Regions from separate parts of the Nostoc sp. C117 genome, predicted to be linked through region 1. Evidence: predicted binding sites of a transcription regulator. Region 1 holds the regulator's gene; the other holds the start of a gene.
The links. The regulator NtcA, encoded in region 1, controls nitrogen genes in cyanobacteria. The targets are predictions, from matches to a motif close to TNTGTANNNNNNNNTACANA.

Region 1 (12,501 bases):
TTTCCTGATAATAGATATTCCCTAATTGGGACATATTGTCGTTTACGTCAAGTATATGAGCAGCGACAAACAGAGGCTTATCGGCAATCAGATCAATTTAAAATTGCTGAAATAAATGATTTTCTCTCTAATAATTTCTGCCTCCAAAACGAAATTGATTGGCAGTTGTGGTGGCGAGATCATTGGGAATATATATTCTTTTCTTTTAGTGTAATTTTTGTATTTACACTATTAGTTGCCGGAACTTATTTACTAATTAATGATTTAGCGAAAGAAGAACGTCGCGGTACGCTCAATTTCATTCGTCTGAGTCCCCAATCAGAAACAAGCGTATTGACTGGCAAGTTATTAGGAGTTCCGAGTTTAATTTATCTCGTAGTCTTAGTAGCACTTCCTTTACATTTCTGGGCTGGACATTCTGCCAACATCGCTTTTGGTAACATTTTCAGTTACTACGCTATTCTTGTTGCTAACTGTATTTTCTTTTACAGTGCTGCATTACTATTTGGCTTAGTTAGTCGTTGGTTTAGTGGTTTTCAGCCTTGGTTAGGTAGTGGTGCAGTTCTATTTTTCTTGTTCCTCACAATGGTAACAGCATTGTCTTATGGCAACAGTTTGAATAATGCAGGTACTTGGTTGAGACTTTTTAATCCTTGGGATGTAACAAATTATCTGTTTCCTAACTTATTTCATGTATACAGAGGTTCTCCCCTGAAAGAGTTGCAGTTTTTCTATGTATCATTAGGGACAAATACTGTTACTATCATTGGCTTCCATCTATTTAATTTTGGATTGTGTACTTATGGGATTTTGCAAGCACTAAAACGTTGCTTCCGTAATCCTCAAGCTTCAATAATCAGTAAGGGACAAAGTTATGTAGTAGTATGTTTTTCCCAGGTAATGATGTGGGGATTTACCTTACAACATTACAATTTGGATGAACACATTGAGCGAAATTTTGTTTTTCTAGGATTATACAACTTGGTCTTACTTTTCAGTTTGATTGCGATTCTTTCTCCTCATCGTCAAGATGTACAAGATTGGGCAAGATATCGACATCAAGAAGTTTCTAGCCACAAGAGTGTTTGGCAAGATTTAATTTGGAGCGAAAAAAGTCCTGCACTGGTGGCGATCGCCATTAATCTGACAATTGTTAGTATTCCTTGGCTAGTCTGGATTACATTTACATCTGTTTTCAATACAGATCGTACCCCAAATTGGGCAGGTGACAATTTTGACAAGTTTAAATTACTTTTAGCCCTAGCTTTGTCTATCAGCATCATCTTGATTTATGCTACTATTGCTCAATTAATGCTTTTGTTAAAAACTCCCAAACGTTCTTTTTGGGCACTTGGGACTATTAGTGCAGTAATGTTTCTCCCACCGATAATTTTAGAACTTATTGGTATGTCCTTGGTGAAACATCCCACTATCTGGCTGTTTTCAACTTTTCCTTGGGTAGCGATCCAATATTCTGGAACGACGACAATTTTTATGGCATTCCTAGCACAGTTGAGTGTTCTAGCATTATTAAACTTCCAGTTAACCAAACAGGTGAGATTAGCCGGTGAATCTGCAACAAAAGCGTTGTTAGCAGGACGTTAATTTAGTAGTTGAGATAGGTTATATCCCCAACTTATAAAAAGTTGGGGATTTTGTTTTTCACGAATCATTTAGCAACAATATAAGGTGTTCATATTTAAATTGCATAATCAGCGCGGGTAAGATGTATAACCCACAAAATTTATTTTTAATTCAGTCATATAAATTAGATATTTTTCAGCTTATTATCTTGATTTGTACACATCAACGTTTAAAAGTCAAATCTGCACAATAATCTCATAATCATATTAAATATCGTGACTCAAGACTTACGCTATAAAGCCATCCAGTTTTTAGAACAAACTCCCTCACAACGTCTGCAAATTCTTAAGCAATTGGGTATCGCTCGTTATGAGTTTTTAACTAAAATACGACTTAATGAAGCAAATATTATTTCTATGATGCGGTTTTTAAAGTATCAAACTCAGCTAAAATTTCCTAATCTTCAAGGAGCAGATTTGTCTGGTTTAAGTTTAGATGGGGAAAACTTTATACGGGGAAACTTATCAGCAGTAAATCTGCAAGGTAGTAGTTTAGTAAATGCCGATTTATTATTTGTAAATTTCACGAAAGCTGACTTGAGAAATGCAGATTTACGAGGTGCAACTTTGAATGAAACGATTTGGTTAGATACTTTAGTAGATGAGTGTCAATTTGGTACAGGTATTGGTTTAACAGATCTGCAATGCCAAGATTTACAACTGCGCGGAGGTAAATTTAACTCTAGTGATAATTAAAATACAAAAAGTTATAAGATGATTAAATTGAGATTGACAAACATTCGGGGTGTAGGCAAAAAATAGAAAATTTGTAGATTTGGTGGTCTAAAATCACAGATGCGATTAATCGCGTCTCTATTTATTCCCTACACCCTTCTACCCTTTCTTTTTTCACCTGATAAGTTAATGAGTATTAAGCTGCCCCAAAAATTGATGCTGCTTGGTTCTGGGGAACTAGGCAAAGAATTTGCGATCGCTGCTCAACGTCTTGGTAATTATGTAATTGCTGTTGACCGTTACCCCAATGCTCCAGCGATGCAAGTTGCTGATGCATATGAAGTGATTTCAATGCTGAATGGCGATGATTTAGAAGCTATCGTTACGAAACATCAGCCTGATTTTATTATACCTGAAATTGAAGCTATTAGAACAGAAAAACTGCTTGAATTCGAGCAGCGAGGAATTACAGTTATACCAACTGCGGCTGCCACTAACTATACGATGAACCGCGATAGAATTCGGGAACTAGTACATCAACAATTAGGCATTAGAACTGCTAGATATGGTTATGCAATAACTTTAGAAGAATTGATTAAACTTTCTGAAGAAATTAGGTTTCCTAACGTTGTCAAACCCGTGATGTCATCATCTGGTAAAGGTCAGTCTGTAGTGCAGGATAAGAGTGAAGTTGAGAAAGCTTGGAATTATGCGATCGCTAATTCTAGAGGTGACAGTCAAAAAGTCATTGTCGAAGAATTTATTAACTTTGAAATTGAGATAACTTTACTGACAATTAAACAGTGGAATGACCCCACTATTTTTTGTATTCCCATTGGTCATCGTCAAGAAAGAGGCGATTATCAAGAATCGTGGCAACCCACAGAAATTTCGGAAGATAAAATATTAAAAGCTCAAGAAATAGCGATAAAAGTTACCGATGCTTTAGGAGGAGCCGGAATTTTTGGTGTTGAATTTTTTATTACTAAAGATGAAGTGATTTTTTCTGAACTTTCTCCCAGACCCCATGATACGGGTATGGTGACATTAATCTCACAAAATCTTAACGAGTTTGAACTACATCTACGAGCTATTTTAAACTTGCCAATTCCTCATATAGAACAGTTAGGAGCATCAGCTAGTGCGGTAATTTTAGCTTCTGAAAAATCTGATTCTATTGCTTTTAGTGGTGTAGCAGATGCTTTATCAGAGAAAGATGTAGATATCAGATTATTTGGCAAACCTAATGCCCATCCTTATCGGCGTATGGGAGTAGCTTTAGCGAAAGCTCTGAATGTCGAAGAAGCTAGAGAAAAAGCCACTAGAGCAGCAAATAAGATTCAATTGCTCTAATTTTTGGTAGTACTTTGCTAAGCTATTTTTGAGAGGTTCATAGTAAAGACTTTAGTGTTGAAAAATCAAGGACTAAAGTCCTTACTACAAACACGTCTGACCGTCAAAATTGTTCAATTTTTACATTTTGCACCTTGAGGAGTAGCGTCAGGATAATAGGTAATGATTCCTTTTTCTTTCCTCACAAAAACTGTAGGAAAGGATTTGTTCGTTTCTCGATCGCGTACATTATAAATACACGAGCCCTCATTGTTTCCTTGAAGCTTAAATATTTTCGTGGCATCTGAAAGTATTTCTTCGGCATTGCTGAGATAACCATACCCTTTGATAACATCTGTTACAGTACGATTTCTCTCTTTAATTACTATACCCATTGTATAAACGATCCCAGGAATTACTTCTTCTCGTCCTTGATTATTCGGTAGGCGTCCCCCTATACCTTCATTTTGCAACTCTAAATATCTGCCGTAAAAATGTAAGCCACCAATATCATTGGCGTTATATATTTCCCCACAAAATATATGTTCAAACCCCCGATGTTTAAACCAAATATTGGTTAAATCTTCGATAAATTGTGCTTTATTTCTCCGTCCCGAATGCAGTTCCCCGCCGCTAGCTTGCTGAACTTTCTGCAACACATCTGGGTAAGAATATAACAATTTTTTAAAATTATTAGAGCTAACTCTCGCGCCAATAGGTCCACAAATTTTTAATACAGCTCGATCAAAAGAGTTTAGTAGCGGTGGGGGTGGTGTAATATCTACCTGTTTTCCGGGAGGGAAGTGAACAGGAACTGGGTTATCTACATTATCGAAGAATGGCAGAAGTTTAGTCTCTTGTTCTGGCTGTGCCTCTACCATATTTTGCCAGTAAAAGGGGAAAAGCAATAGGAAAACTGCAAATAATTTTACTATGTGCTTAAATTTGTAATTTGCAGAATAAGGCTGCATAAAAATACATTAATTACTAGATAATAGTCTTGGAGAAATTGTTATTACTGAGGTTGAGCAATGATTAAGTTGCGCGATCAATTTTTTGCACTTCTTGATCGGATAGTTTCACATTGATAGCTTGTACTGAGTCTTCAATGCTGGAAATTTTGCTAGCACCAGGAATTGGCAAAATAACAGACGATTTGGAACGCAACCACGCCAAAACGATATTGTACACTGATACGCCTTTTTCTTTAGACAACTGAGCGATCGCGGGGATATCTTGTAAATTTTGATGACGACGCCTACCACCAAAGGGACTCCAAGGCAAAAAAGTCAATCCTTGTTGTTCGCAATACTCTAATACCCCGTCAATTTCTGGCTGTCGTTGCCAAGGACTGTATTGATTCTGCACTGAGACAATATCCACCACATCCTGCGCCCGCTTAATTTGTTCCACGGAAAAGTTAGAAACTCCCGCAAACCGAATTAAACCTGCTTCTACTGCTTCTTTAACTGGTGCAAGTGATTCTTCAATGGTGTAATTTTGATCTGGGGAGTGGAGTTGCCAAACATCGATGGGTTTAGTGCCACCCAAAGCCTCAAAGCTGACTCTAATTGTTTGCCGCAAATGTTCTGGGTTACCATTGGCTGTCCAGTTACCATCAGGACGCATTAAACCACCCTTGGTTGCGACAATCACTTGGCTGATATCGCCTTTGTAACTACCAAGTGCATTGTGAATTAGCCGCTCATTGTGATGCTTATCTGATTCATCTTTGCAGTAAGAGTCAGCAGTGTCAATCAATGTAATACCCAGATCTAAAGCTCGATGAATAACTTGGATAGATTCCGATTCGGGAGGGCGATTATAGATTGACATCGGCATACCACCTAAACCGATGGCACTCACAAAGATACCAGTTTTTCCTAGTTGTTTGGTTTCCATGCTTTTAGTCACAGCTTTCTGACTCAATTATGAACCAGCTAGTGAAAGATTTTTTAGCGATCGCCCCAACTTCCCTATCCTCAAATATTTCGGCTGATTAACACAACCCAGTCAACGACAAATACCTATTTTGTCAGTTTGTCTATTTAAGCTATGTTTGGTAAATAAAATAAGTAGCCTAAATAATTGGCTGTTATTCCACACTTGACATAAAGCATTGTGAGTGCGAAACGTCTACCAGAAACCATTGCCCATGTCAAAATTACCCGCCAATCCTGGCAACACGGCTTCCTTGAGGGTGAAGTCAGTGCCGGTGAGTTTGAGTGGCATTTCCAGTGGCATTTTCGGCGGGGAGAACTTGCCGTCAAGCCTTCCCAAGGTCGCGCCTTAATCAAAGAACCTCTCGGTCGATTTTTGGAGAAACAAGATTATCAGTTGGAGCCTGGAGGAGACTATGCTTTTACTATTCGGGCGGAACTTTAAAAGTTAGAAGCCATTCAATTTTGGATTTAAGATTTTGGATTTGAGATTTTTTCTTCAATCCAAAATCTAACTTGTGCCGTCAGCATATTTTTTGTGCAACCCAAAATCTAAAACTAATTGACTGTTGATTCAGTGAGGCGATTTAAATATCTTTCGATGAGGAGGATAGCAACAATGTCATCTATCGGTCTTGGTGGCTGTCGCATACCCTGTGGCAATAGTTTTATTAGCCCTTTCGGTGGGTACATTTGCCAATAGCGATCGCGTGCTTCTAAGGTTGTGTAACGCTCATCTACTAAAATGATATTAAGCGGTTCTAATAATTTCTGATACAGTTGCTGTTTCCACTGATTGGCTGTAGTTTGGTCGCCCATCACCATTAAGGAGATAGGAAATTTTTGACGCAGTGTCTCAATGGTGGCGATCGCCTCTTTTGCCAGCACGACTTGATGATAGTACAATTGCCGATCGAGTCCCATCACCGCTAGACCACACTTATCTCGACCTGGATCAAAGCCCAAGATTACTGGTTGCGTGGGTGAAAATTCACGAAAAGTCATAAGTAATTAAAAAGAAGAATTCAGAATTCAAAATGGGCTACGCCCCGCTGCGCTAACAGTAATCAGAATCAATTAGTGGCGAGTCTGTCTTGGCAAGTTGTAATGCCTAAGGCAAACTGCCCTCTCGGCGTATAGGGCGTAAGCCGCCGAGTCGTGACTTTCCGCACTCATCTCAATTGTATTCTGACTTCTAACTCCTAAATTCTGGCTCCTGACTTCTTTAATTTAAGTGCTAAAAATAATTTGTCCGTTGACTATTGCTACTAGTTTCACTCTTAAGGGACCAGCTGTATAAGTGTCCTCTGCGGCGATCGCTCTAATTTCCAATGCCTGATTATATTGCCTGAGTTGGGTGACAAAACGCAAGAAAGTTCCATCTACTTGCACATTTTCGACAATTCCAGCATTACGCGCCCGAAATTGGGAAGCAGAAATCAGTATTTCCAATCGCTGCTGTAACTGATAGGATGTCATGGTTCTGGGGTCAGCATTCGTTGTAGCTAGCTGCGCCCCCCCAGAAAAGACCAATTGATTTCGCGCTATGTCGGTGAAAAATTCTATTTGCTTTTCTCCTCTGACATAATTACCAGCTGAGAAAATTCGCACCACGTATTCTCGACCATCCTCAATTTGCTTGCTCAATTGCTCAACCCTCTCTTCAGTCACGCGCACAAGCTCTACATTTGCAGAATTTGCGCCAGGTTCACTCAATTCCAGGTTGGCGTTGCGATTGGCTTCTTGTAAAATTTGGATCACTGCCTGACGGGCAGCAGCGACTTGGGTGACACGAACTACACCAGCAGCCAAAACTTGACCGCGAACTAAAGCTAGTTTACCCAGACGCAGGTCGCGGTAGGACTGATAATATTTTTCTAATCTTGCTACTTCTTGTTCTAGTTGTTCCTGTTGTGCTTCTAATTCTTTCAGGCGAGATTCCCGTTTGGCAATCACTTGTTCTCTAGCTGTAATTTCTAAATTACGCTTTTGAATTAGTTGATCTAGTTGCCCAATTTTTTGATCGCGCAGTTCTATAGCTTCTTGGCGGTTAGCAAGTTCGCGATCGCGTTTTTCTATTGCTGTTTTGGCTTCATCAATTGCTTTTTTGGCGTCAGCATAGAGTCGTTGACGTTCTGTTTTCAATAATTCAACTGCCGCCTGTAGTTCCTTTCTCTGGTTATAAACGCTTTGTAGTTCAGCTATGGCCTTCTGATACTGACTGACAACTCGATCTAGTTGCCCTTGAGTGCGTTGGAGTTCAGTTTGAGTTTGGGCTTGTTGGCTAATGGTGCGATTTAGCTGGGCTTGGGTTTGCCTTTGCTTGGTATTTGCCGCCTGCAAGGATTGATTAATTGTTTGCAAGTCTTGCTGTGCCTTTGCTTGGGCAATTCTTGCTTGATATAACTCACTTTCTACCTGACTTTTTTGAGTTTCTGCGGTTTTTAGTTGTTCCCGCTTTTGTCTGAGGTCTGTTTGAATATCTTCTAACTCAAAGACTCCCTGCCGCAATTTATCGTCAGCAGTGAATAAAATACCTAAGGTTGATGCTGAAATTAAGCCGCCTGTAAAAATAGTTACTACTACAGCGGTATTTTTCGGACGGAGGTTAAAAAGTGAGAGGCGGGCTTTGCCAACTCGTGTGCCGATGCGATCGCCCACGGTTGCAATTACGCCTCCCAGAATTAAAATTGCTGCGATGAGGATGTATCCGGTGGTCATCTTTAGCTACGGAAATCCTTCCAGATACAGCCTACTACTTTTGACCATTGTCTGTGCGGAAGTGGAGATTGGCAATAGCTGAAATTAGTCAATTTTCAATTTTCCTTTAGCTATTTGTGCGATCTTTAAAAACACAACACGCGCCGACTCCCCTTCCTCCAATTGTTTTTATGTGAACTGCCTACTTAAAGTAACGGGTTTATGCACAGTAATCTTCTTCTTGTGGATAGAAATCATCTTTTTTTCACGCAAATCCCCTAGTAGCCTAGTAACTGTAACACGAGTCGAACCAATTGCCTCAGCGATCGCTTGATGAGATAATTTCAAATCAATTGTGATCCCATCTGCACAAGGAACTCCAAAATCACGACAAAGAATTAATAAAAAACTTACCAACCTGGAACCCATATCTCGGTGAGCAAGAGTTTCAATCATCATCTCCGTCTGTAAAATTCGCGAAGACAGACCCCGCAACATTAACATTGATAATTCTGGATTTTCCTTGAGTGCTTGCTCGACTTGTTCAATTGGCGCTGACAGTAATTCCACAGGTGTAAATGCAACCGCATGGTAAAACCTATCGGATTTATTTCCCGTCAGCAATGACAATACACCAAAAACACTATTTTCTCGCAGCAACGCTACCGTTATTTCCTCTCCTGCCTCGTACACCCTGGAAAGTTTAACAGCACCTTTTAAAAGAAAATAAACTCGTTCGGCAGGATCGCCAGGAAAAAAGATCGTTTTATTGCGTTCAAACGTTTCCACAACTGGCGGAAACGCCCCGGTCGCCATCTGACGAAAAACATTTGCTAGGGCTTTATCTTGTACCACGATCATCTCCCTTCCCCTACCCAATGCCGGAAAAACAAAAACTGATTACCTAAGAATACACCCGAAAAAACAATAAAGCACCGTCAACCTTTCTGTTCTTTCCTATACTCCAACTAATTGCTTCCTAACTCTTTGTTTATAATGATACATAATTGTTGATCTATTCAGCTATAAATCGTTGATAATTAGTTCTAACTAGGTGTATTAAAAAGGTTTTTTGAAGAACAAATAAAGATAATTTGAGAATATCTTTAGAAAGAATCAAGAATTTTGTGACAGCAAACACCCCTGGCAATATTCATTTTTGCAAATCGTGTATAAAACAAAGACAAAACGTGACTCAGATTCTAGTATGCTCCTAATCATCGATCGCATTTACAATTTTTATGCTTAATCTGACTGGAAAAAATGCTCTTGTTACAGGTATTGCCAATAACCGCTCCATCGCCTGGGGCATCGCCCAGCAATTACATAAAGCAGGAGCTAATCTGGGAATTACTTACCTCCCAGATGAACGCGGCAAAATGGAGACAAAAGTTGCGGAATTAGTAGAACCCCTTAATCCCAGCTTATTTCTTCCCTGTAATGTCCAAAACGACGAACAAATTCAATCTACCTTTGAGACAGTACGCGAAAAGTGGGGAAAACTAGACATCCTCATCCATTGTCTTGCCTTTGCCAACAAAGACGATTTGACCGGAGATTTTAGCCAAACCTCTCGTTCTGGCTTCAACACCGCTTTAGAAATCAGTACCTATTCTCTAGTGCAGTTAAGTGGTGCAGCTAAACCCTTGATGACAGAGGGCGGTAGTATTGTCACTCTCACATATTTAGGCGGTGTCAAAGCAATCCCTAACTATAACGTTATGGGAGTTGCCAAAGCCGGCTTAGAAATGAGTGTGCGTTACCTAGCTGCTGAACTAGGGTCGCAAAATATCCGCGTCAATGCCATTTCCGCAGGCCCAATCCGCACCTTGGCATCTTCAGCAGTGGGCGGAATATTGGATATGATTCATCATGTAGAGCAAGTAGCTCCCCTAAAACGCACAGTCACTCAGTTAGAAGTAGGCAATGCTGCGGCTTTTTTGTGTAGTGATTTGTCCAGCGGCATTACCGGACAAATTCTGTATGTAGATGCAGGATATGAAATTATGGGAATGTAATTAGGGACTGGGGATTGGAGATTTGGTATTGGGAAGAATTCAGTCCCCAGTCCCCATCCCCAGTCCCCATTTCCCACCAGTCCCCAGTCCCCAGTCCCCATTTCCCATTCCCTATGCAAACAACTAATCGGCAAGTTAATTCTTCAAACTACGACGATCAGTCAACTAAAACCCCTCGGATTGCTACAGTTAAACGCACCACAGGGGAAACTAATGTCCAAGTTACTATCAACCTTGATGGGACAGGAAAATGCACAGCAACAACAGGTGTTCCATTTTTGGATCATATGTTGCATCAAATTTCCTCTCACGGACTGATCGATCTAGATATCCAAGCCAAGGGAGACTGGGAAATTGATGACCATCACACCAACGAAGATGTAGGCATTACCTTGGGACAAGCTTTGCATCAAGCATTAGGCGACAGAAAAGGTATTGTCCGCTTTGGTAATTTTCTCGCACCATTGGATGAAGCTTTAGTTCAGGTAGCGTTAGACTTTTCCGGACGCCCTCACCTCAGCTACGGTTTGCAAATTCCTACCCAACGCGTAGGAACTTATGACACCCAACTGGTGCGCGAATTTTTCGTGGCACTAGTAAACCATAGCCAAATGACACTCCATATTCGCCAACTGGATGGCATTAATTCCCATCACATTATTGAGGCGACATTTAAGGCGTTTGCCAGGGCAACGCGATTGGCGGTGGAAATCGACCCCCGTCGTGCTGGCGTAATTCCCAGTTCTAAGGGCGTGTTGTAGGAGGTGGGGAGAGACAGGGGGAGTAGGGGAAGAGAAAACTGTTTACTCCTGTAAATACCTGATTAATCGCGTCTCTACTCCCCAATTTGGGATGATTGACAGACCAGATGGAGATGGTTATTATCAGCCTACTGGGTAAATTGTAATTAATATTAAGCTGGTAAATAGTGATTTAACCGAGATGAAGTCTGTTGCAGATGACTCTGATTCTCAACTTAATACGACTGACACTCAGCCAGTAGTTCTAACTTCTGAGTTGCGAAAAGTTTATCGCACTGGTTTTTGGCTCAATCAAAAAGTCGTATCTCTTAAAAGCTGTTCTTTAAAAGTTTACAAAGGCGAAACCTTTGGTTTGCTCGGACCAAATGGCGCAGGTAAAACCACCCTTTTAAAATTATTGTTGGGGATTATCCGTCCAACCACTGGACAAGGATTATTATTGGGTAAGCCTATAGGCGATCGCAGTGTTAAGCAACATATCGGCTATCTGCCTGAAAATCCCTATTTATATGACTATCTCACCGGCTGGGAGTTTTTAGAGTTAGCCGCTGGATTATTCCAAATTCCTCACAGCGTCCAACGCCAACGCATTCCCCAACTGTTGGAGTTAGTGGGTTTATCCCAAGTCGATGCCCGGAAAAAGCTACTACGTCGCTACTCCAAAGGTATGCTACAGCGTGTTGGCATGGCACAGGCGCTAATTAACGAGCCAGAATTAGTTTTTCTGGATGAACCAATGTCTGGTCTCGATCCGGTGGGGCGCTATCAAATGCGGGAAATTATCCTGGCACTTAAAGCAGCTGGGAAGACGATTTTTTTCAATAGCCATATTCTGAGTGAAGTAGAACAGATTTGCGATCGCATTGCTATCCTCGCTCAAGGTGAATTAATTTGCTCTGGTTCTCTCAATGAACTTTTAGACCGAAACGACACATATCACGTTAAAGGTCAAGGTGGTGATTGGGAAATTCTCAAAAAATGGATGCCCACTCTCATATTTGAGCCTGATGGTTCCTGGCAAGGTACACTACAAAATGATTACTATGATTTTCTTGCTAGTCTTCGTCTGATGGAGGGTAAAATTATTGCGATGAACTTGTCCCGTCACTCCCTAGAAGAATTTTTTATTGAACAAATTCAAGGAAAAAAGAACTCCCTCAATTAAGCTTATTGCCAAATAATTCTCTGTCCGCAAAGTGAATATCTAGGCATAAAAATTATCGGAAAAATTATTACTTACTGTAATTTTTAATAAAATCAAACTTAAAGTATCATTAAGTTGACTTTGGTAAAAAAATCTATTCATAATTGCCTCATTAGACAACAAAAAAAACTATTGTATAGACCTACTTAATTTGTATAAGTCTGATGTTTTTTTGATAATTGCTATATCTCAACAAAGTTAACTTTAAATTAACTTCATTAAAAAATC
Region 2 (12,501 bases), 3.1 Mb from region 1:
CAACCGCCACTCGCGCCCAAGTAGCAGCTTTTATTTACCAAGCGTTAGTCAGTTCTAATCAAGCCTCAGCAATTAACTCGCCCTATGTTGTGGCTCTTGGCTCTACTACCCCAACGCCTACATCTGTCACAATTGCCCAAGGGACTGCTATCCCTGTGAAGTATGACAAGGCGCAAAAAATTCTGGTCACAAAGGACGAAACAGCGCCTTTGACACTCACAGTATCGCAAAACGTGGTTACGCAAGACGGATCTGTAGTCATTCCTGCTGGTAGTCAAGTTATCGGTCAACTCAAACCCGCTACAGGTGGTTCTCAATTCGTTGCCCAGAAACTGGTTTTGACCACAGGTCAAGAATATCAACTTAACGCTACTTCTGAAGTGATTACCAAAACTGAAAGCGTCAACAAGGGTACTAGTACTACTTCAATTATTAAAGATACCGTATTGGGCGCAGGAGCCGCCGCTGCCGTCTCTGCCGTCACAGGCGATCGCGCCATTGCCACAGAAGAAGTCTTGGGTGGTGCTGGTATTGGTGCGTTGATTGGTCTATTCTTTGGTAAAAAGAGTGTAGACTTAATCGCAATTGACCCAAATACCGATCTACAAATGACAATCAATCAAAACTTGTTGGTTTCAGTCAGATAAGCATTGGTTATGGGGCATAGGGCATTGGGGATTAGTAGACTTCTTGGATGAATTAAAAGCCCTCACCCTAAATCCCTCTCCCAGCCGTGGGCTACGGTGTACACACAAGTCACCAGTTTTATCCCAATACCCTTGGCATAAGCCAGAAAGCCATCATGTTCTATAGACGCGATAAATCGCGTCTAAAAGACTGACGTGTTAGAGAGACGTGAGAAATCGCCGTCAAGACAGATAATTTACTTGCCAAGTATTCCTTAACAGACTAATATTTCCCACTTGTGTGTACACCGTAGCCCACGGCTGGGAGAGGGACTTTGAAATTGTCTCCAATTCTCCCAATATTTGGGAGAAGGGGTTGAGGCAATACGGTTCGGATAAGCATTTTTCACAATCAAGTGTGGTCTGGGGAAAGGGTAAGGGGTAAAGGCGAAAGGATGTATTCAAAACATCAGTCCCTTTATCTCTTACCCTTTAACCGAACCGTATTGGGGGTTGAGGGATGAGGGCAAGAGGTCTAGTATTTACAAATGACAAATGACTAATTCCCAACTTCTGGTAACCAAATAATAAATGTAGTTCCCGGTCTATTGGGTGAAGTTAGCTGAGAATGAATTGCAGGGCTGAAAACCTCGATTTCGCCCTGCATTTGCTCTATTAATTGTTTAGCGATCGCTAAACCCAAACCTGTACCAGGGATTTCTGTTTGTCCTTGTACACCCCGATAATGCCGTTCTCCAAGATGCTCTAAATCTTCGGCTGGAATACCAGGCCCGTTGTCACTGATGGCAATTCCTAAAAAATTAGCTTTTTTTTGGCCTGCTTGGATCAAAATTTTGCCACCAGTAGGAGTGTATTTCAATGCATTATCAATAATATTATTTAATACTTCTCGTAATGCTTTGATGTTCGCACGTACTAGGGGTAAATTGTGCTTAATTTCAATTATGATTTTTAGCTTTCGTTCTTGGGCGATCGCTTTGGCTGATATTAATAATGGTTCTAATATATCTGCTATGGAACATGCAACTGCTTTATCTCCAGTTCCCGGCAATAATAGCGGTGGTTTAGCATCTTTTTGGACAGTTGCTTCCACAAATACTTCCTTTTCTGCCAGATGTAGCGGTGCTAAATCTGTCTCTGTCAAGTCAATTACTTGCTCGAATTGTTGCAGTAATTCTTGGAGGCGATCGCTTTCCCGCACAATACTATTTGCCACATCTCGGTTAGCATCTGCTGGTCGGAGTCGCTTCAATAGCAGTTTACCAAAAGTCCGCAACGCTGTTAATGGGTTACGAAACTGATGCAACAGGTTATCTAGCAAATCTCGCTGTTTTTCTTGGAGAATTTGCTGTTCGTGTAACTGTTGCTGCAACCATGCTCGTCGCTGATCTAAAATACAAGCGATGGCCAGTGTTTGAGCTATTCGTTGAATCTGACTTTGCTCGTTTTCGTTCCATGCCTGATTTTCCCTACCAGTAACCAATAAACCCATCATCATCCCCTCATAAACCAGAGGTAAAACAATTTGGTTACCCGTAAGTAAGTATTCCTCTTCTAAATGAGGTTGAGATCCATCTGGTATTTGAGACTCCCATGACGAAGTTGAAGATTCCGATCCTGCCTTCAATAACCTTTGACGATCGTTGGGTAATAGCAAGGTATTTCTAACTCGAAGTTGCTTGGGTGCTGTGATCTCAGTAGTTTCCTCTCGTGGCGGTAATAATGCTGTTTCTGGATAAATCACCACAGGAATCAGTTTTGCGTCACCTGAGGGAGTTTCTACCAATTCTTGTGTCAGGTATACAATACTTAAAGTTGCCCCCAGCCCTTGGGTGAGGAGTGCTATTTGCTCTCGGCACAGAGCAAGAAAATCCGAACTGGCAGACATTAACATTTTTTCGTTCTTGCTCAAGATTACAGATTTTAAGGCATGATTAAAAAAGGATAGTTAGTTTTTACCTTATTTTATTTAATACAGCTTAACTAAAATTCTTCTGAGTAATGATTTGTATCAGGAGATTATATTTTAGCGAGTTTTGTATTATCTATTTTCAAAGATACTTACTTTCTTTGAATCAAAAGTTAAAAAAGTGTTGATTTTTTGAACTAGAACTTATATAATGACGACGGATTTTGTAGCTATCACTACAATCTATAGCTTGAAAGAGGAGGACAATAGGTTGGCAAGGAGACGCAAAAGAAAAAGTCGTCGTCGGCAGGAAGGACGGCGGATTCTGGAACATGTGCCTCAATATAGCATCGAAAGTGGTGAAGAAAAACCTGTGACAGCAGCGAGAAGATTCATTCAAGCTGAAGGTATTTTGCCACCTGCGTTGTTACTCGTAAAGCGAAACGAACACACCACAGACCGTTATTTCTGGGCGGAAAAGGGACTGTTTGGTGCTCAATACGTAGAGGAAAACCATTTCTTGTTTCCGAGCTTGAGGGTGTTAGAACCTTCGCCAGGTCAAGAAGCTCTTGCTTTAGCTACTCGCTAAACCATAAATGGTCATCTTACGCATTGAATGCGGCTCCTGACTATAATTAACTGGCAAAGTTGCTAAGTTTATGCAAAATTTAATTTTTTTTTAGTTTGTAGGTGATTTGCCAGTCAACCTAGTCTAGGTAATTGGAAAGTTAACTAGTCTCAAACCACGCTGGATTGCATGGCTTGATATTAGTTTGAATGATGCGGAGGAAGGGAGTAGGTATAGAGCCAAGCGCATCCCAAAGCGCTAGTGAAGTTGCGCTCTTGTCCAATGGATTGTTAAGCAAGCTCTGTCAACAAATTTAAATCGCTCGATTTAAATTTTTCCCCACGACACAAGTTATGGGGAAAATTGACAAAGCAACAGTCTTGACTGACTCCTGACTATCAAACTGGTTGGGGCATCAACCAGTTCGGGAGGCAACGTAAGACAGGCTCAGTCTGCGGTTGCTGTTTGACCGGAGAATCCCTGTACTTTGAGTTCGGGGAGTTATAAGAACACTTTCCATTGCCTCAAGAGTAGATCGGGTCAGAAATCTGCATATCATAGTTAAAAGATGGTCATAAGAACCAATAGTTATTCATTACCCTTTAGCTGTAAAGTCCTTCGTAACTCAGTGAGTTCATCTCGATGGGCAACCACAGTAATTTTACTTGAGGAGGTTTGTTCGCTCTGAGTTGTTTCGACTTTGAGCGACACCTTCTCAAGTCTTCCAGATTTTTTCCAATAAAACAGACCACTCAAAGGTGACAGCAGTACCATTCCAAGAACCACAGTACTGAGGCTAGGAAAAAGTAGGTACACCACTAGTGATAAGCAAACAATACCAATAGCTGCCAGCAGAGTGAGAAATATAGCTAAGAACCAGCTAGGGCGAACATTACCTTCAAAAGTTACTTGGTTTAATTCTCGGTCTACCGCTGCCACTCGGTAAGACCGCGATCGAAAATACTCTTTTAATTGAGACATAAAAGCAGCTTCATTTTCCTCAGAGACCAGGTGCGCTGTTTCTATACGGTCTTTAGTCGAAGCACGAATAAAGAAAAACAGCCCAACCGATAACAACAAGGTTAGTAACAAGGTAGATGGCAGAATAGGAGTATCCATAACTAATTGTTATTGTTTGACTGGAGGAGACTTATTCATTATCAATTATTCGTTACTTGGTTCGCTTGTTAATGTAGTCTTGCCAAAGAAAAGCTAAATCCGGCGCTTGAACTTGCCATTCGGGAGAAACTTGGTACATCCGCCTGGGGCGTCCCCGTCCTTCGAGTTTTTTCCAATATCCAGTGATTGCCCTTTCGTCTTCCAGAAATTTGATTGCACTGTAAAGTACGGTATCCGAAAGCCTATAGGTAGGATATTCAGTCTCTAATCGCTGGATCAACTCGGTTCCGTAGGATTCCCCTTGTAACAAAATAGACAGTATGTAACAAACTGCTAATTCCTGACAAAGGTAAGTTGGCGGAGGATTCTCAAAAAATTGATATATATCCTCAAGTTTCATGGTTAATGAATGGCTAAAAAAATGCCTTAGGGTAAGGTCTACAATCCTCGCAGTCAGTATATATTGCTACTCAGTGATGAATAGCGTATATAAAACTACTAAAGCTAGATTTCCAAACGAAAACACCAAATAATTACCCACACCTCTAAAGTTGTGGGACGAGTTTACGAGTTTGAGGGCACAAAAGAATATACCCGTACTCAAGCTCAATACGGTGTAGTGAGGAGGGAACACACAGTGGCGAAGTCACTGTTTTGGTGTGTAAGTGATGCCGAACTCGTTAGAACTGTTTAAGCAATAAGATACCATCGAAGAAATTCTACAGGTAAAATGCTATTTTGTCTGTAAAAATTAATAAACACTTTGTATTACAGTGATTTTCCCAATGCAGATTCTAAAAGCTTAAGGTAAAGAATATGTCTGGGTTAAGGCTACTATGCTGATGGACACAGCTAAAAAGTAATCATTACTGATTCTCTGGATTTGTGATTCTCTTGTCCTATCTGGTAAATGTGATAGTAAATTTATCAAAGAGGGCATGGGGGAAAACAGTTCCGAGTTCTGAGTAAAGAACTGAAATTTCCCATTCACTACTCAGCACGGGCTAAACCTTAGCTATCCGCTAATAGCACTCCTGAGGGGTATGGGGCATGGGGCATTGGCCAAACAGGCATTGCATTGATATCTCCCTTGTCCCCATGTCTTCGTTTCCCTTAAAAGCACTTAGCACATTTGTAAACAGTATGTCACAAACTCCCGATGCCCCATCATCTTCATCTACTCTCCGGGCAATTGCCCAAACTTTTCGCCTTATAGGTTGGATTAGCTTTTGGATTCAGCTAGTACTAGGTGTTGTTTCTGGCATAATTGTGTTGCTGTTCGCCATCTTTAGTCAGAAAGCTGGTAGTCCCAGTAATAATGCGGGGACTGGCTTTGGTGTATTTTTAGCTGTTTGTGGACTAGTTGTTTTGGGTGGTGGGATTTATTTAGCTTACCGTTACACCAGAATTGGCAAGCAACTTGAATCTTCCAACCCTAGTAACCGCCCTCGGAAAAGCGAGACTGTGCAGGTATTACGCTTAGGACTGTGGGTGAATTTAGGGGGAACGCTGGTGACTCTTTTAGGAGCGCAGGCGATCGTTGGTACGCTGGTAGCAAGATCCATATCTCCCCAAGCGGTAACTACCCAACTTTTTGACCCCACCCGAATTATTAGCGGTTTAGATATGCTTGTGGTACAGGCAAACACCAACACTGTCTCAGCTCACTTTGCAGGGCTTGTGGGGTCACTTTGGCTACTGAATCGCATCAACCGAGCTTAATAAGCTTAAGAAGCGCAAGTCGGGGATAGTAAGTAATTTCCCCGGGTTTTTATTATATTTAGGAAATTAATTGGTAAATTATATCCTATGTTTCCGTAATAAATAGTAGAAGGTGTGAAGAAAACTATAGATTATTTGAAAAAAACATCCGCCTCAAAAGTGGCATAGGAATGATAAACACCTTTTTTGGAAGTTTTACACCATGAAAAATCAGTTTTACACTACAAAAAATCAACCAGCACGGAAATTTAATCAAGAAACTTGGAGATTTGCTGTACAGGTTTTCTTTAGTAGCATTGTGCTGGGGCTGTGCATTTTCAAGCTTGGCTCAGGAGGGGACGACAATAATATTGCCCTTTACTGGGGTGGTTTATCAAGCGTACTTGCATACTGGTTACCTTCACCTGGACAAATTAAAGACGAGAAGGAAGCACCAAATATCACTCAAAGGACATTTGCAGCAGCAAATAACATGAATAGTAATGCTCAGAGTCTCGCTCAGATTACTGAAACGGCAGTAACTCAAAATACTAGTTCGTGATTAATTAAACCGATTATCTGCTTTTGTAGCCCTGGCTGTGATGCTAGGGGAAAATTTTGCTAAGAGCTTAAAACTGATTTTTCTAAAAAACTTTGCTTTTCCAGTCACACCAAACCAAAATTAATATATGCTGGATGCTTATGTGTTAACTGTATTTACAAGAAAATTCTAAGTTAGAAACTAAGAAAATCTGTGCTGGATATTAAGCAAATACGGGAAAATCCCCAATTAATTCAAGAAAGATTGAACAGTCGTAGTGGTAAATACGACATAGAACCGATATTAAAGTTAGATCGGCAACAACGGGAACTTGAGGGGACACGGAGTCAACTTCAAGCCCGTAGCAACGAAATTGGTAAAATTGTTGGGCAAAAGCTTAAATCTGGTATTAACCCTCAAGACCCAGAAATTCAAGCTTTGCGGGATGAAGGTAACTCTCTCAAAGCTACGTTGAGCGAACTGGAACCCCAGGAAAAAAACCTCAAAGCTGAAATTGCCCAACTTGTTTTGGCACTTCCGAATTTACCAAGCGAGTCTACACCCCTTGGTAAAAGTGAGGAAGATAACGTAGAAGTGCGCCGTTGGGGTGATGAGTATATTCCCCAAAATCCGAATATTCTGCCTCACTGGGAAATAGGGGAAAAGCTAGGTATTCTCAATGTTGAGCGAGCTGTGAAAGTTGCCCAGAGTCGATTTGTGACATTGATAGGGGCTGGTGCGGCATTGGAGAGGGCATTAATTCAATTTATGCTGACTGTCCATACTCAAGCCGGGTATGTGGAAGTCAGTCCGCCCTTGTTAGTGAATACTGAGTCTTTGACAGCAACTGGTCAGTTACCCAAATTTGCTGAAGAAAGCTTTAAATGCGCTGATGATAACTTGTGGCTGATTCCGACGGCGGAGGTTCCAGTTACAAATCTCTATCGAGGTGAAATTCTCGCCGCTGAAGATTTGCCTATCTATCACTGTGCTTTTACTCCCTGTTTTCGCCGGGAAGCTGGTAGTTACGGGCGGGATATGCGGGGTTTAATTCGCCTGCATCAATTTAACAAGGTGGAAATGGTGAAATTTGTCGAACCCAGTACGTCTTTTGATGAACTCGAGAAATTGGTAGGGAATGCAGAAGCAATTTTACAGGCGTTGCGGTTGCCTTATCGAGTAGTAAATTTAAGTACTGGAGATTTGGGATTTGCCTCTACCAAAACTTATGATTTAGAGGTTTGGTTACCCTCTTCTGGCAAATATCGGGAAATTTCTAGCTGTTCCAATACTATAGATTTCCAGGCGCGACGGGCTGATATTCGCTTCAAAGAGGCGGGGAAGAAAGGTACCCAGTTTGTGCATACTCTCAATGGTTCGGGTTTGGCGGTGGGAAGGACGATGGCAGCAATTTTGGAGAATTATCAACAACCCGATGGGACTGTGAGGATACCAGAAGTGTTGCAAACTTATTTAGGGCGTGAAGTTTTGTAATTTGTTATTGGTCATTGGTCATTTGTGCTTTGAATAGCAAAGGCAAGAGACGCGAGAAATCGCCGTCTCTACAAATTTCATCAAAAAACCTCAACCGAACCGTATTGCCTATGCCCAATGCCCAATTAGAATGGAAATAAGTATATAGCATTAGATGTAGGTTGGGTGGAGCGGAGCGCAACCCAACACATATCAGAATGTTGGGTTACGCAAAGCCTCCACCCAACCTACAATTTTTTTGCAACATTAAAGCCTTGACAGGCCACTACTAGCTTTAGACGGTAGAACCAGATACGAAAAATCGAACTATGACCAATGACTAATGACTAATACCCAATACTCAATGCCCAATTAGAATGGAAATAAGTATATAGCTTAATATCTTCACAAATTTGCTCTATGTCAGTTTTAGCAGCGATCGCAGTCTTGGCTGTTTTGATCTTGGTACACGAGTTGGGACATTTTGTTGCAGCACGTTCTCAAGGCATTCTGGTTAACCGTTTTTCTTTGGGTTTTGGCCCAGTTCTTTGGAAGTACCAAGGTTCACAAACGGAATACGCTGTCCGCGCCTTTCCCTTGGGCGGCTTTGTCGGCTTTCCCGATGATGACCCCGATAGCGATATTCCACCCAATGACCCAAATTTGCTGCGTAACCGTCCAATTTTAGACCGGGCGATCGTCATCAGTGCCGGAGTGATCGCAAATTTAATATTTGCCTACTTAGTACTAGCTTTGCAATTGGGTATTGTCGGGATTCCCAAGGAATTAAACTATCAAGGTGGTGTCACTGTACAGCCTGTTAATGAAGAATCTATTGCTTATCAAGCAGGGATTAGAGAAGGAGATGTTATTCTGGCTGTGAACGGTCAGGAACTCCCCGCTTCTGAAAAGGCAACTACTTTGCTGACAAAAGAAATTCAAACTCATCCCAATCAGCAAATTGACCTAAAAATTCAGCGTCAAAAACAAGAACAATCCCTGAAATTAACACCAAAATTGGGTGCTGATGGCAAAGGTGTAATTGGTGTGGCACTTAGTCCAAATGCTACAGCAGTTTATCGCCGTCCTAATAGTCCTTTTGAAATTTTCGGCATTGCTGCTAACAGATTTCAACAATTATTTGTTGGGACACTCAGTGGTTTTGGGCAGTTAATTACTAACTTTCAACAAACTGTTGGACAAGTTTCTGGGCCAGTTAAAATTGTCAAAATAGGCGCACAATTAGCTGCTGACAATAGCGCAAATCTGTTATCTTTTGCGGCAATTATCAGTATTAACTTGGCGATCATCAATATTTTGCCTTTACCAGCTTTAGATGGCGGACAACTGGCTTTTCTGCTAATTGAAGGTTTGCGCGGTAAACCTGTGCCTGCAAGGATTCAAGAAGGTGTGATGCAAACTGGTTTGGTGTTACTTTTAGGACTAGGAATTTTTCTGATAGTCAAAGAAACTACCCAATTAACTAGCCAGTTGGAGTGGGTACAAAAGTTATTTCAGTAAAAATAGGGAGTAGGGAGTGGGGAGTAGGAAAGAGAAAGTTTCACCTTTAAAGCAGCGATCGCTAGAAATTTTAGCTCGTCTGAAGCGTCTTTATCCAGATGCTACTTGCTCTTTGAACTACTCAACACCAGTACAACTTTTGGTAGCAACTATTCTCTCGGCTCAGTGTACTGATGAGCGGGTGAATAAAGTGACACCAGATTTATTCGGTCGGTTTCCGGATGCAGCTAGTTTAGCGATCGCCGATTTAGTAGAATTAGAAAACTTGGTGCGTTCAACTGGGTTTTATCGCAATAAAGCTAAGAACATTCAAGGCGCTTGTCGAATGATTGTGAGTGAGTTTAACTCTGTTGTCCCCAACGAAATGGAACAGTTGTTAAAACTTCCAGGGGTGGCGCGCAAAACTGCAAATGTAGTCCTCGCTCATGCTTATGGCATTAATGCTGGAGTGACAGTAGATACTCACGTCAAGCGCCTCAGTCAACGTTTGGGTTTAACTCAAGCAAAAGAACCCGTTCGCATTGAACAAGATTTAATGGGTTTATTGCCGCAAGCAGATTGGGAAAATTGGTCAATTCGGCTGATTTATCATGGTCGGGCTATCTGTAAAGCCCGCTCTCCCGTCTGCATTGCTTGTGAACTGGCCGATTTATGCCCCACTGCTAATAAGTAAGGGCAACCAGAATTGATGTAGAGATTGTAGAATGGAAAATGCTGTCTTTAAATTAAGCTAGAGAATATATGGCAAAAAAGAGCATGATTGAGCGCGAGAAAAAGCGCACCAGATTAATAGAAAAGTATGCTGACAAGCGAGAAGCTCTTCTGGATGAGTTCAGAAGTGCAGCATCTCCTCTAGATAAGCTGGAAATCCACCGGAAGATTCAACAGCTACCTCGGAATAGTGCGCCCACCCGCCACCGCAATCGTTGCTGGTTGACTGGTCGTTCTAGAGGTGTTTACCGCGATTTTGGACTTTCTCGGAACGTGCTGCGTGAATGGGCGCATGAAGGTCTTTTACCTGGAGTTGTTAAGTCTAGTTGGTAATCAAGAATCATTAGTGATTGGTCATTGGTCATTTGCAAAGGACAAATGACAAATGACAAAAATTATTGACCACAACACTTATCAATTCCCAGGCTTTCTAAGAGTAGATCGCTGACGGCGTTGGCGATCGCAAACTCTCCATAAAAACTATTGGAAAAATCATACGACTGCATCTCTGTGACAATGGCAATTACCAGAGAACCAAGGTCGTTTTCTCCTTCCATCCGTTGACGAACAAAAATCTGGGCGGCTCGTTGAGCAATCTTTTGGTTGACTGCTTCGGGGATAAATTCTGTATCTAGCCACCGCAGTAAACGCTCTCGTAACCATTCTCCTTCGAGTAGGGCATTTTCAGGCGGTGGTAGGGTGATTGGTGGAATTGGTTGAGTCATATTTTTAAACGCAAAGGAACGCTAAGGGAAACGCAGAGGAACGCAGAGAATGATTGTTAGCATCAAATTGCGTTTCTCTACTGTTTTTTATATTTATTTATGCAATATGATATCGCTGCTATTATTCAAGGTTATGCACAAGGCTATTTTCTCATGGCTGATGAGCGCGATCGCCTGAGTTGGTACGGAAGTCGCGATCGGACTTTGATTCCTTTGGATGAGCGGTTTCGTTACCCCAAGTCTTTGCAGCGTGTCCTGAATCAAGAGCGGTTTACTGTGGATATTAACCGGGACTTCCAAGCTGTGGTGGCTGGGTGTGCTGACAGAGAGACAACTTGGATTTCACCAGAATTGGAAAAGATTTACTGGCTACTTTACCAGAATGGTTATGCTTATAGTTTTGAAACTTGGCAAGGTGACGAACTAGCTGGGGGAATTTTAGGGATTGTGATTGGCGGCGCTTTTATTGGCGAGTCAATGTTTTACCGCATTCCCGAAGGTTCAAAAGTCGCAATGGTCAAGTTGGTGGAAAGATTGCGTCAGAGGAAATTTGTGTTTTTTGATGCCCAAATGATGAATCCGCATTTGGAAAGATTTGGTGCTTATCGAGTTGGGGATGAAGAATATCAAATGCTACTTAAACAAGCGTTGCAATCTCGTTGTTGCTTGGTATAGGGGTATAGGAAAAGGAAATTCCCCATAGGATTAATAATTTAGTTTTTGCCCAGTTATTTTTGGAAACGCATTTAGGTTATTTTCAAAACATACAGCATTTACGAGTACAACTGCACAATTTGGGATACAACAAATAATTCTTTGCATATATTTAATTAATAAAAGTAAATGCCCCTTGACAACAAAAACCAAAGTGCGATCAAAATTCCTCCATCAAAAGTAATTCCATACTTTGTGGAGGATCGCCCTTTGACAGCTCAGACAAAAGTGCGATCGCCCTAACTTATTTCTTCTTCGAGAATACACAATTAAAGATAATTAAGATACAGCAAAATCCGTATATTGCCGTAGTTCAGCGGGATGGAAACCCAAAACAATATCTTCGCGCAAGATACCCGCTTCTAATAATGCCTCTGCTACTGGCTGGGAAGTACCATCATATTGAATCCACACTTTATCATTAATAATATCTATATGTACCACCGAACCATGTACGCGGCGCACTCCATCCCAGCCAATATGTAACACTTCATAGTGATCTCGCTCCGAGTCAATGACTGCTTCTGTTTCTATTTGACCGTTAGCAGGCTTATGAGTTGCATAGTCAAATATCAACTGACGAATAATTTCACGATATCGAGCTAGCTTATCCATCTGATAATCCTCTCTAGTTGCTCGTCAAAGACAATTAGGTTTATTCCTATACTATTAAGAATTAGCTGACCAAAGCGTTCAGAAAATATACCTTCATAGACTCGCTTGGGAACTGCTAAATAAAGTTGGCGTTTTGGTTGTAGTTCTTTAAGCACGCTGCGATAAATTTCATACTGTCCTACAGCTTCCTGGAGGTCACTTACGGGAGAAGGACTCAGAAAACTTTTGATTTCAACAGCTATTTTTTGATTATCTCT

Region 2: a site for NtcA is predicted at 2,780-2,799, ahead of ACFG4S_RS10775 (DUF3155 domain-containing protein). Genes of this name have one in related genera too.

Annotation. Positions count from the first base shown of each region.
Region 1 is NZ_CP170991.1:5,496,823-5,509,323, reverse strand. Features, by position in the region: gene ACFG4S_RS23675 (ABC transporter permease subunit) at 1-1,605, shown strand, start outside; gene ACFG4S_RS23670 (pentapeptide repeat-containing protein) at 1,848-2,339, shown strand; gene purT (formate-dependent phosphoribosylglycinamide formyltransferase) at 2,508-3,671, shown strand; gene ACFG4S_RS23660 (EndoU domain-containing protein) at 3,785-4,621, opposite strand; gene ACFG4S_RS23655 (aldo/keto reductase) at 4,686-5,552, opposite strand; gene ACFG4S_RS23650 (DUF3146 family protein) at 5,772-6,035, shown strand; gene ACFG4S_RS23645 (resolvase) at 6,149-6,595, opposite strand; gene ACFG4S_RS23640 (DUF3084 domain-containing protein) at 6,821-8,311, opposite strand; gene ntcA (global nitrogen regulator NtcA) at 8,480-9,151, opposite strand; gene fabI (enoyl-ACP reductase FabI) at 9,532-10,308, shown strand; gene hisB (imidazoleglycerol-phosphate dehydratase HisB) at 10,422-11,069, shown strand; gene ACFG4S_RS23620 (ABC transporter ATP-binding protein) at 11,251-12,234, shown strand.
Region 2 is NZ_CP170991.1:2,360,098-2,372,598, forward strand. Features, by position in the region: gene ACFG4S_RS10765 (S-layer homology domain-containing protein) at 1-647, shown strand, start outside; gene ACFG4S_RS10770 (sensor histidine kinase) at 1,186-2,541, opposite strand; gene ACFG4S_RS10775 (DUF3155 domain-containing protein) at 2,828-3,145, shown strand; gene ACFG4S_RS10780 (cofactor assembly of complex C subunit B) at 3,713-4,243, opposite strand; gene ACFG4S_RS10785 (PadR family transcriptional regulator) at 4,296-4,643, opposite strand; gene ACFG4S_RS10790 (DUF3611 family protein) at 5,387-5,965, shown strand; gene ACFG4S_RS10795 (hypothetical protein) at 6,168-6,506, shown strand; gene serS (serine--tRNA ligase) at 6,699-7,979, shown strand; gene rseP (RIP metalloprotease RseP) at 8,379-9,479, shown strand; gene nth (endonuclease III) at 9,496-10,152, shown strand; gene rpsN (30S ribosomal protein S14) at 10,221-10,523, shown strand; gene ACFG4S_RS10820 (hypothetical protein) at 10,586-10,915, opposite strand; gene aat (leucyl/phenylalanyl-tRNA--protein transferase) at 11,015-11,590, shown strand; gene ACFG4S_RS10830 (XisI protein) at 11,909-12,244, opposite strand; gene ACFG4S_RS10835 (element excision factor XisH family protein) at 12,232-12,501, opposite strand, start outside.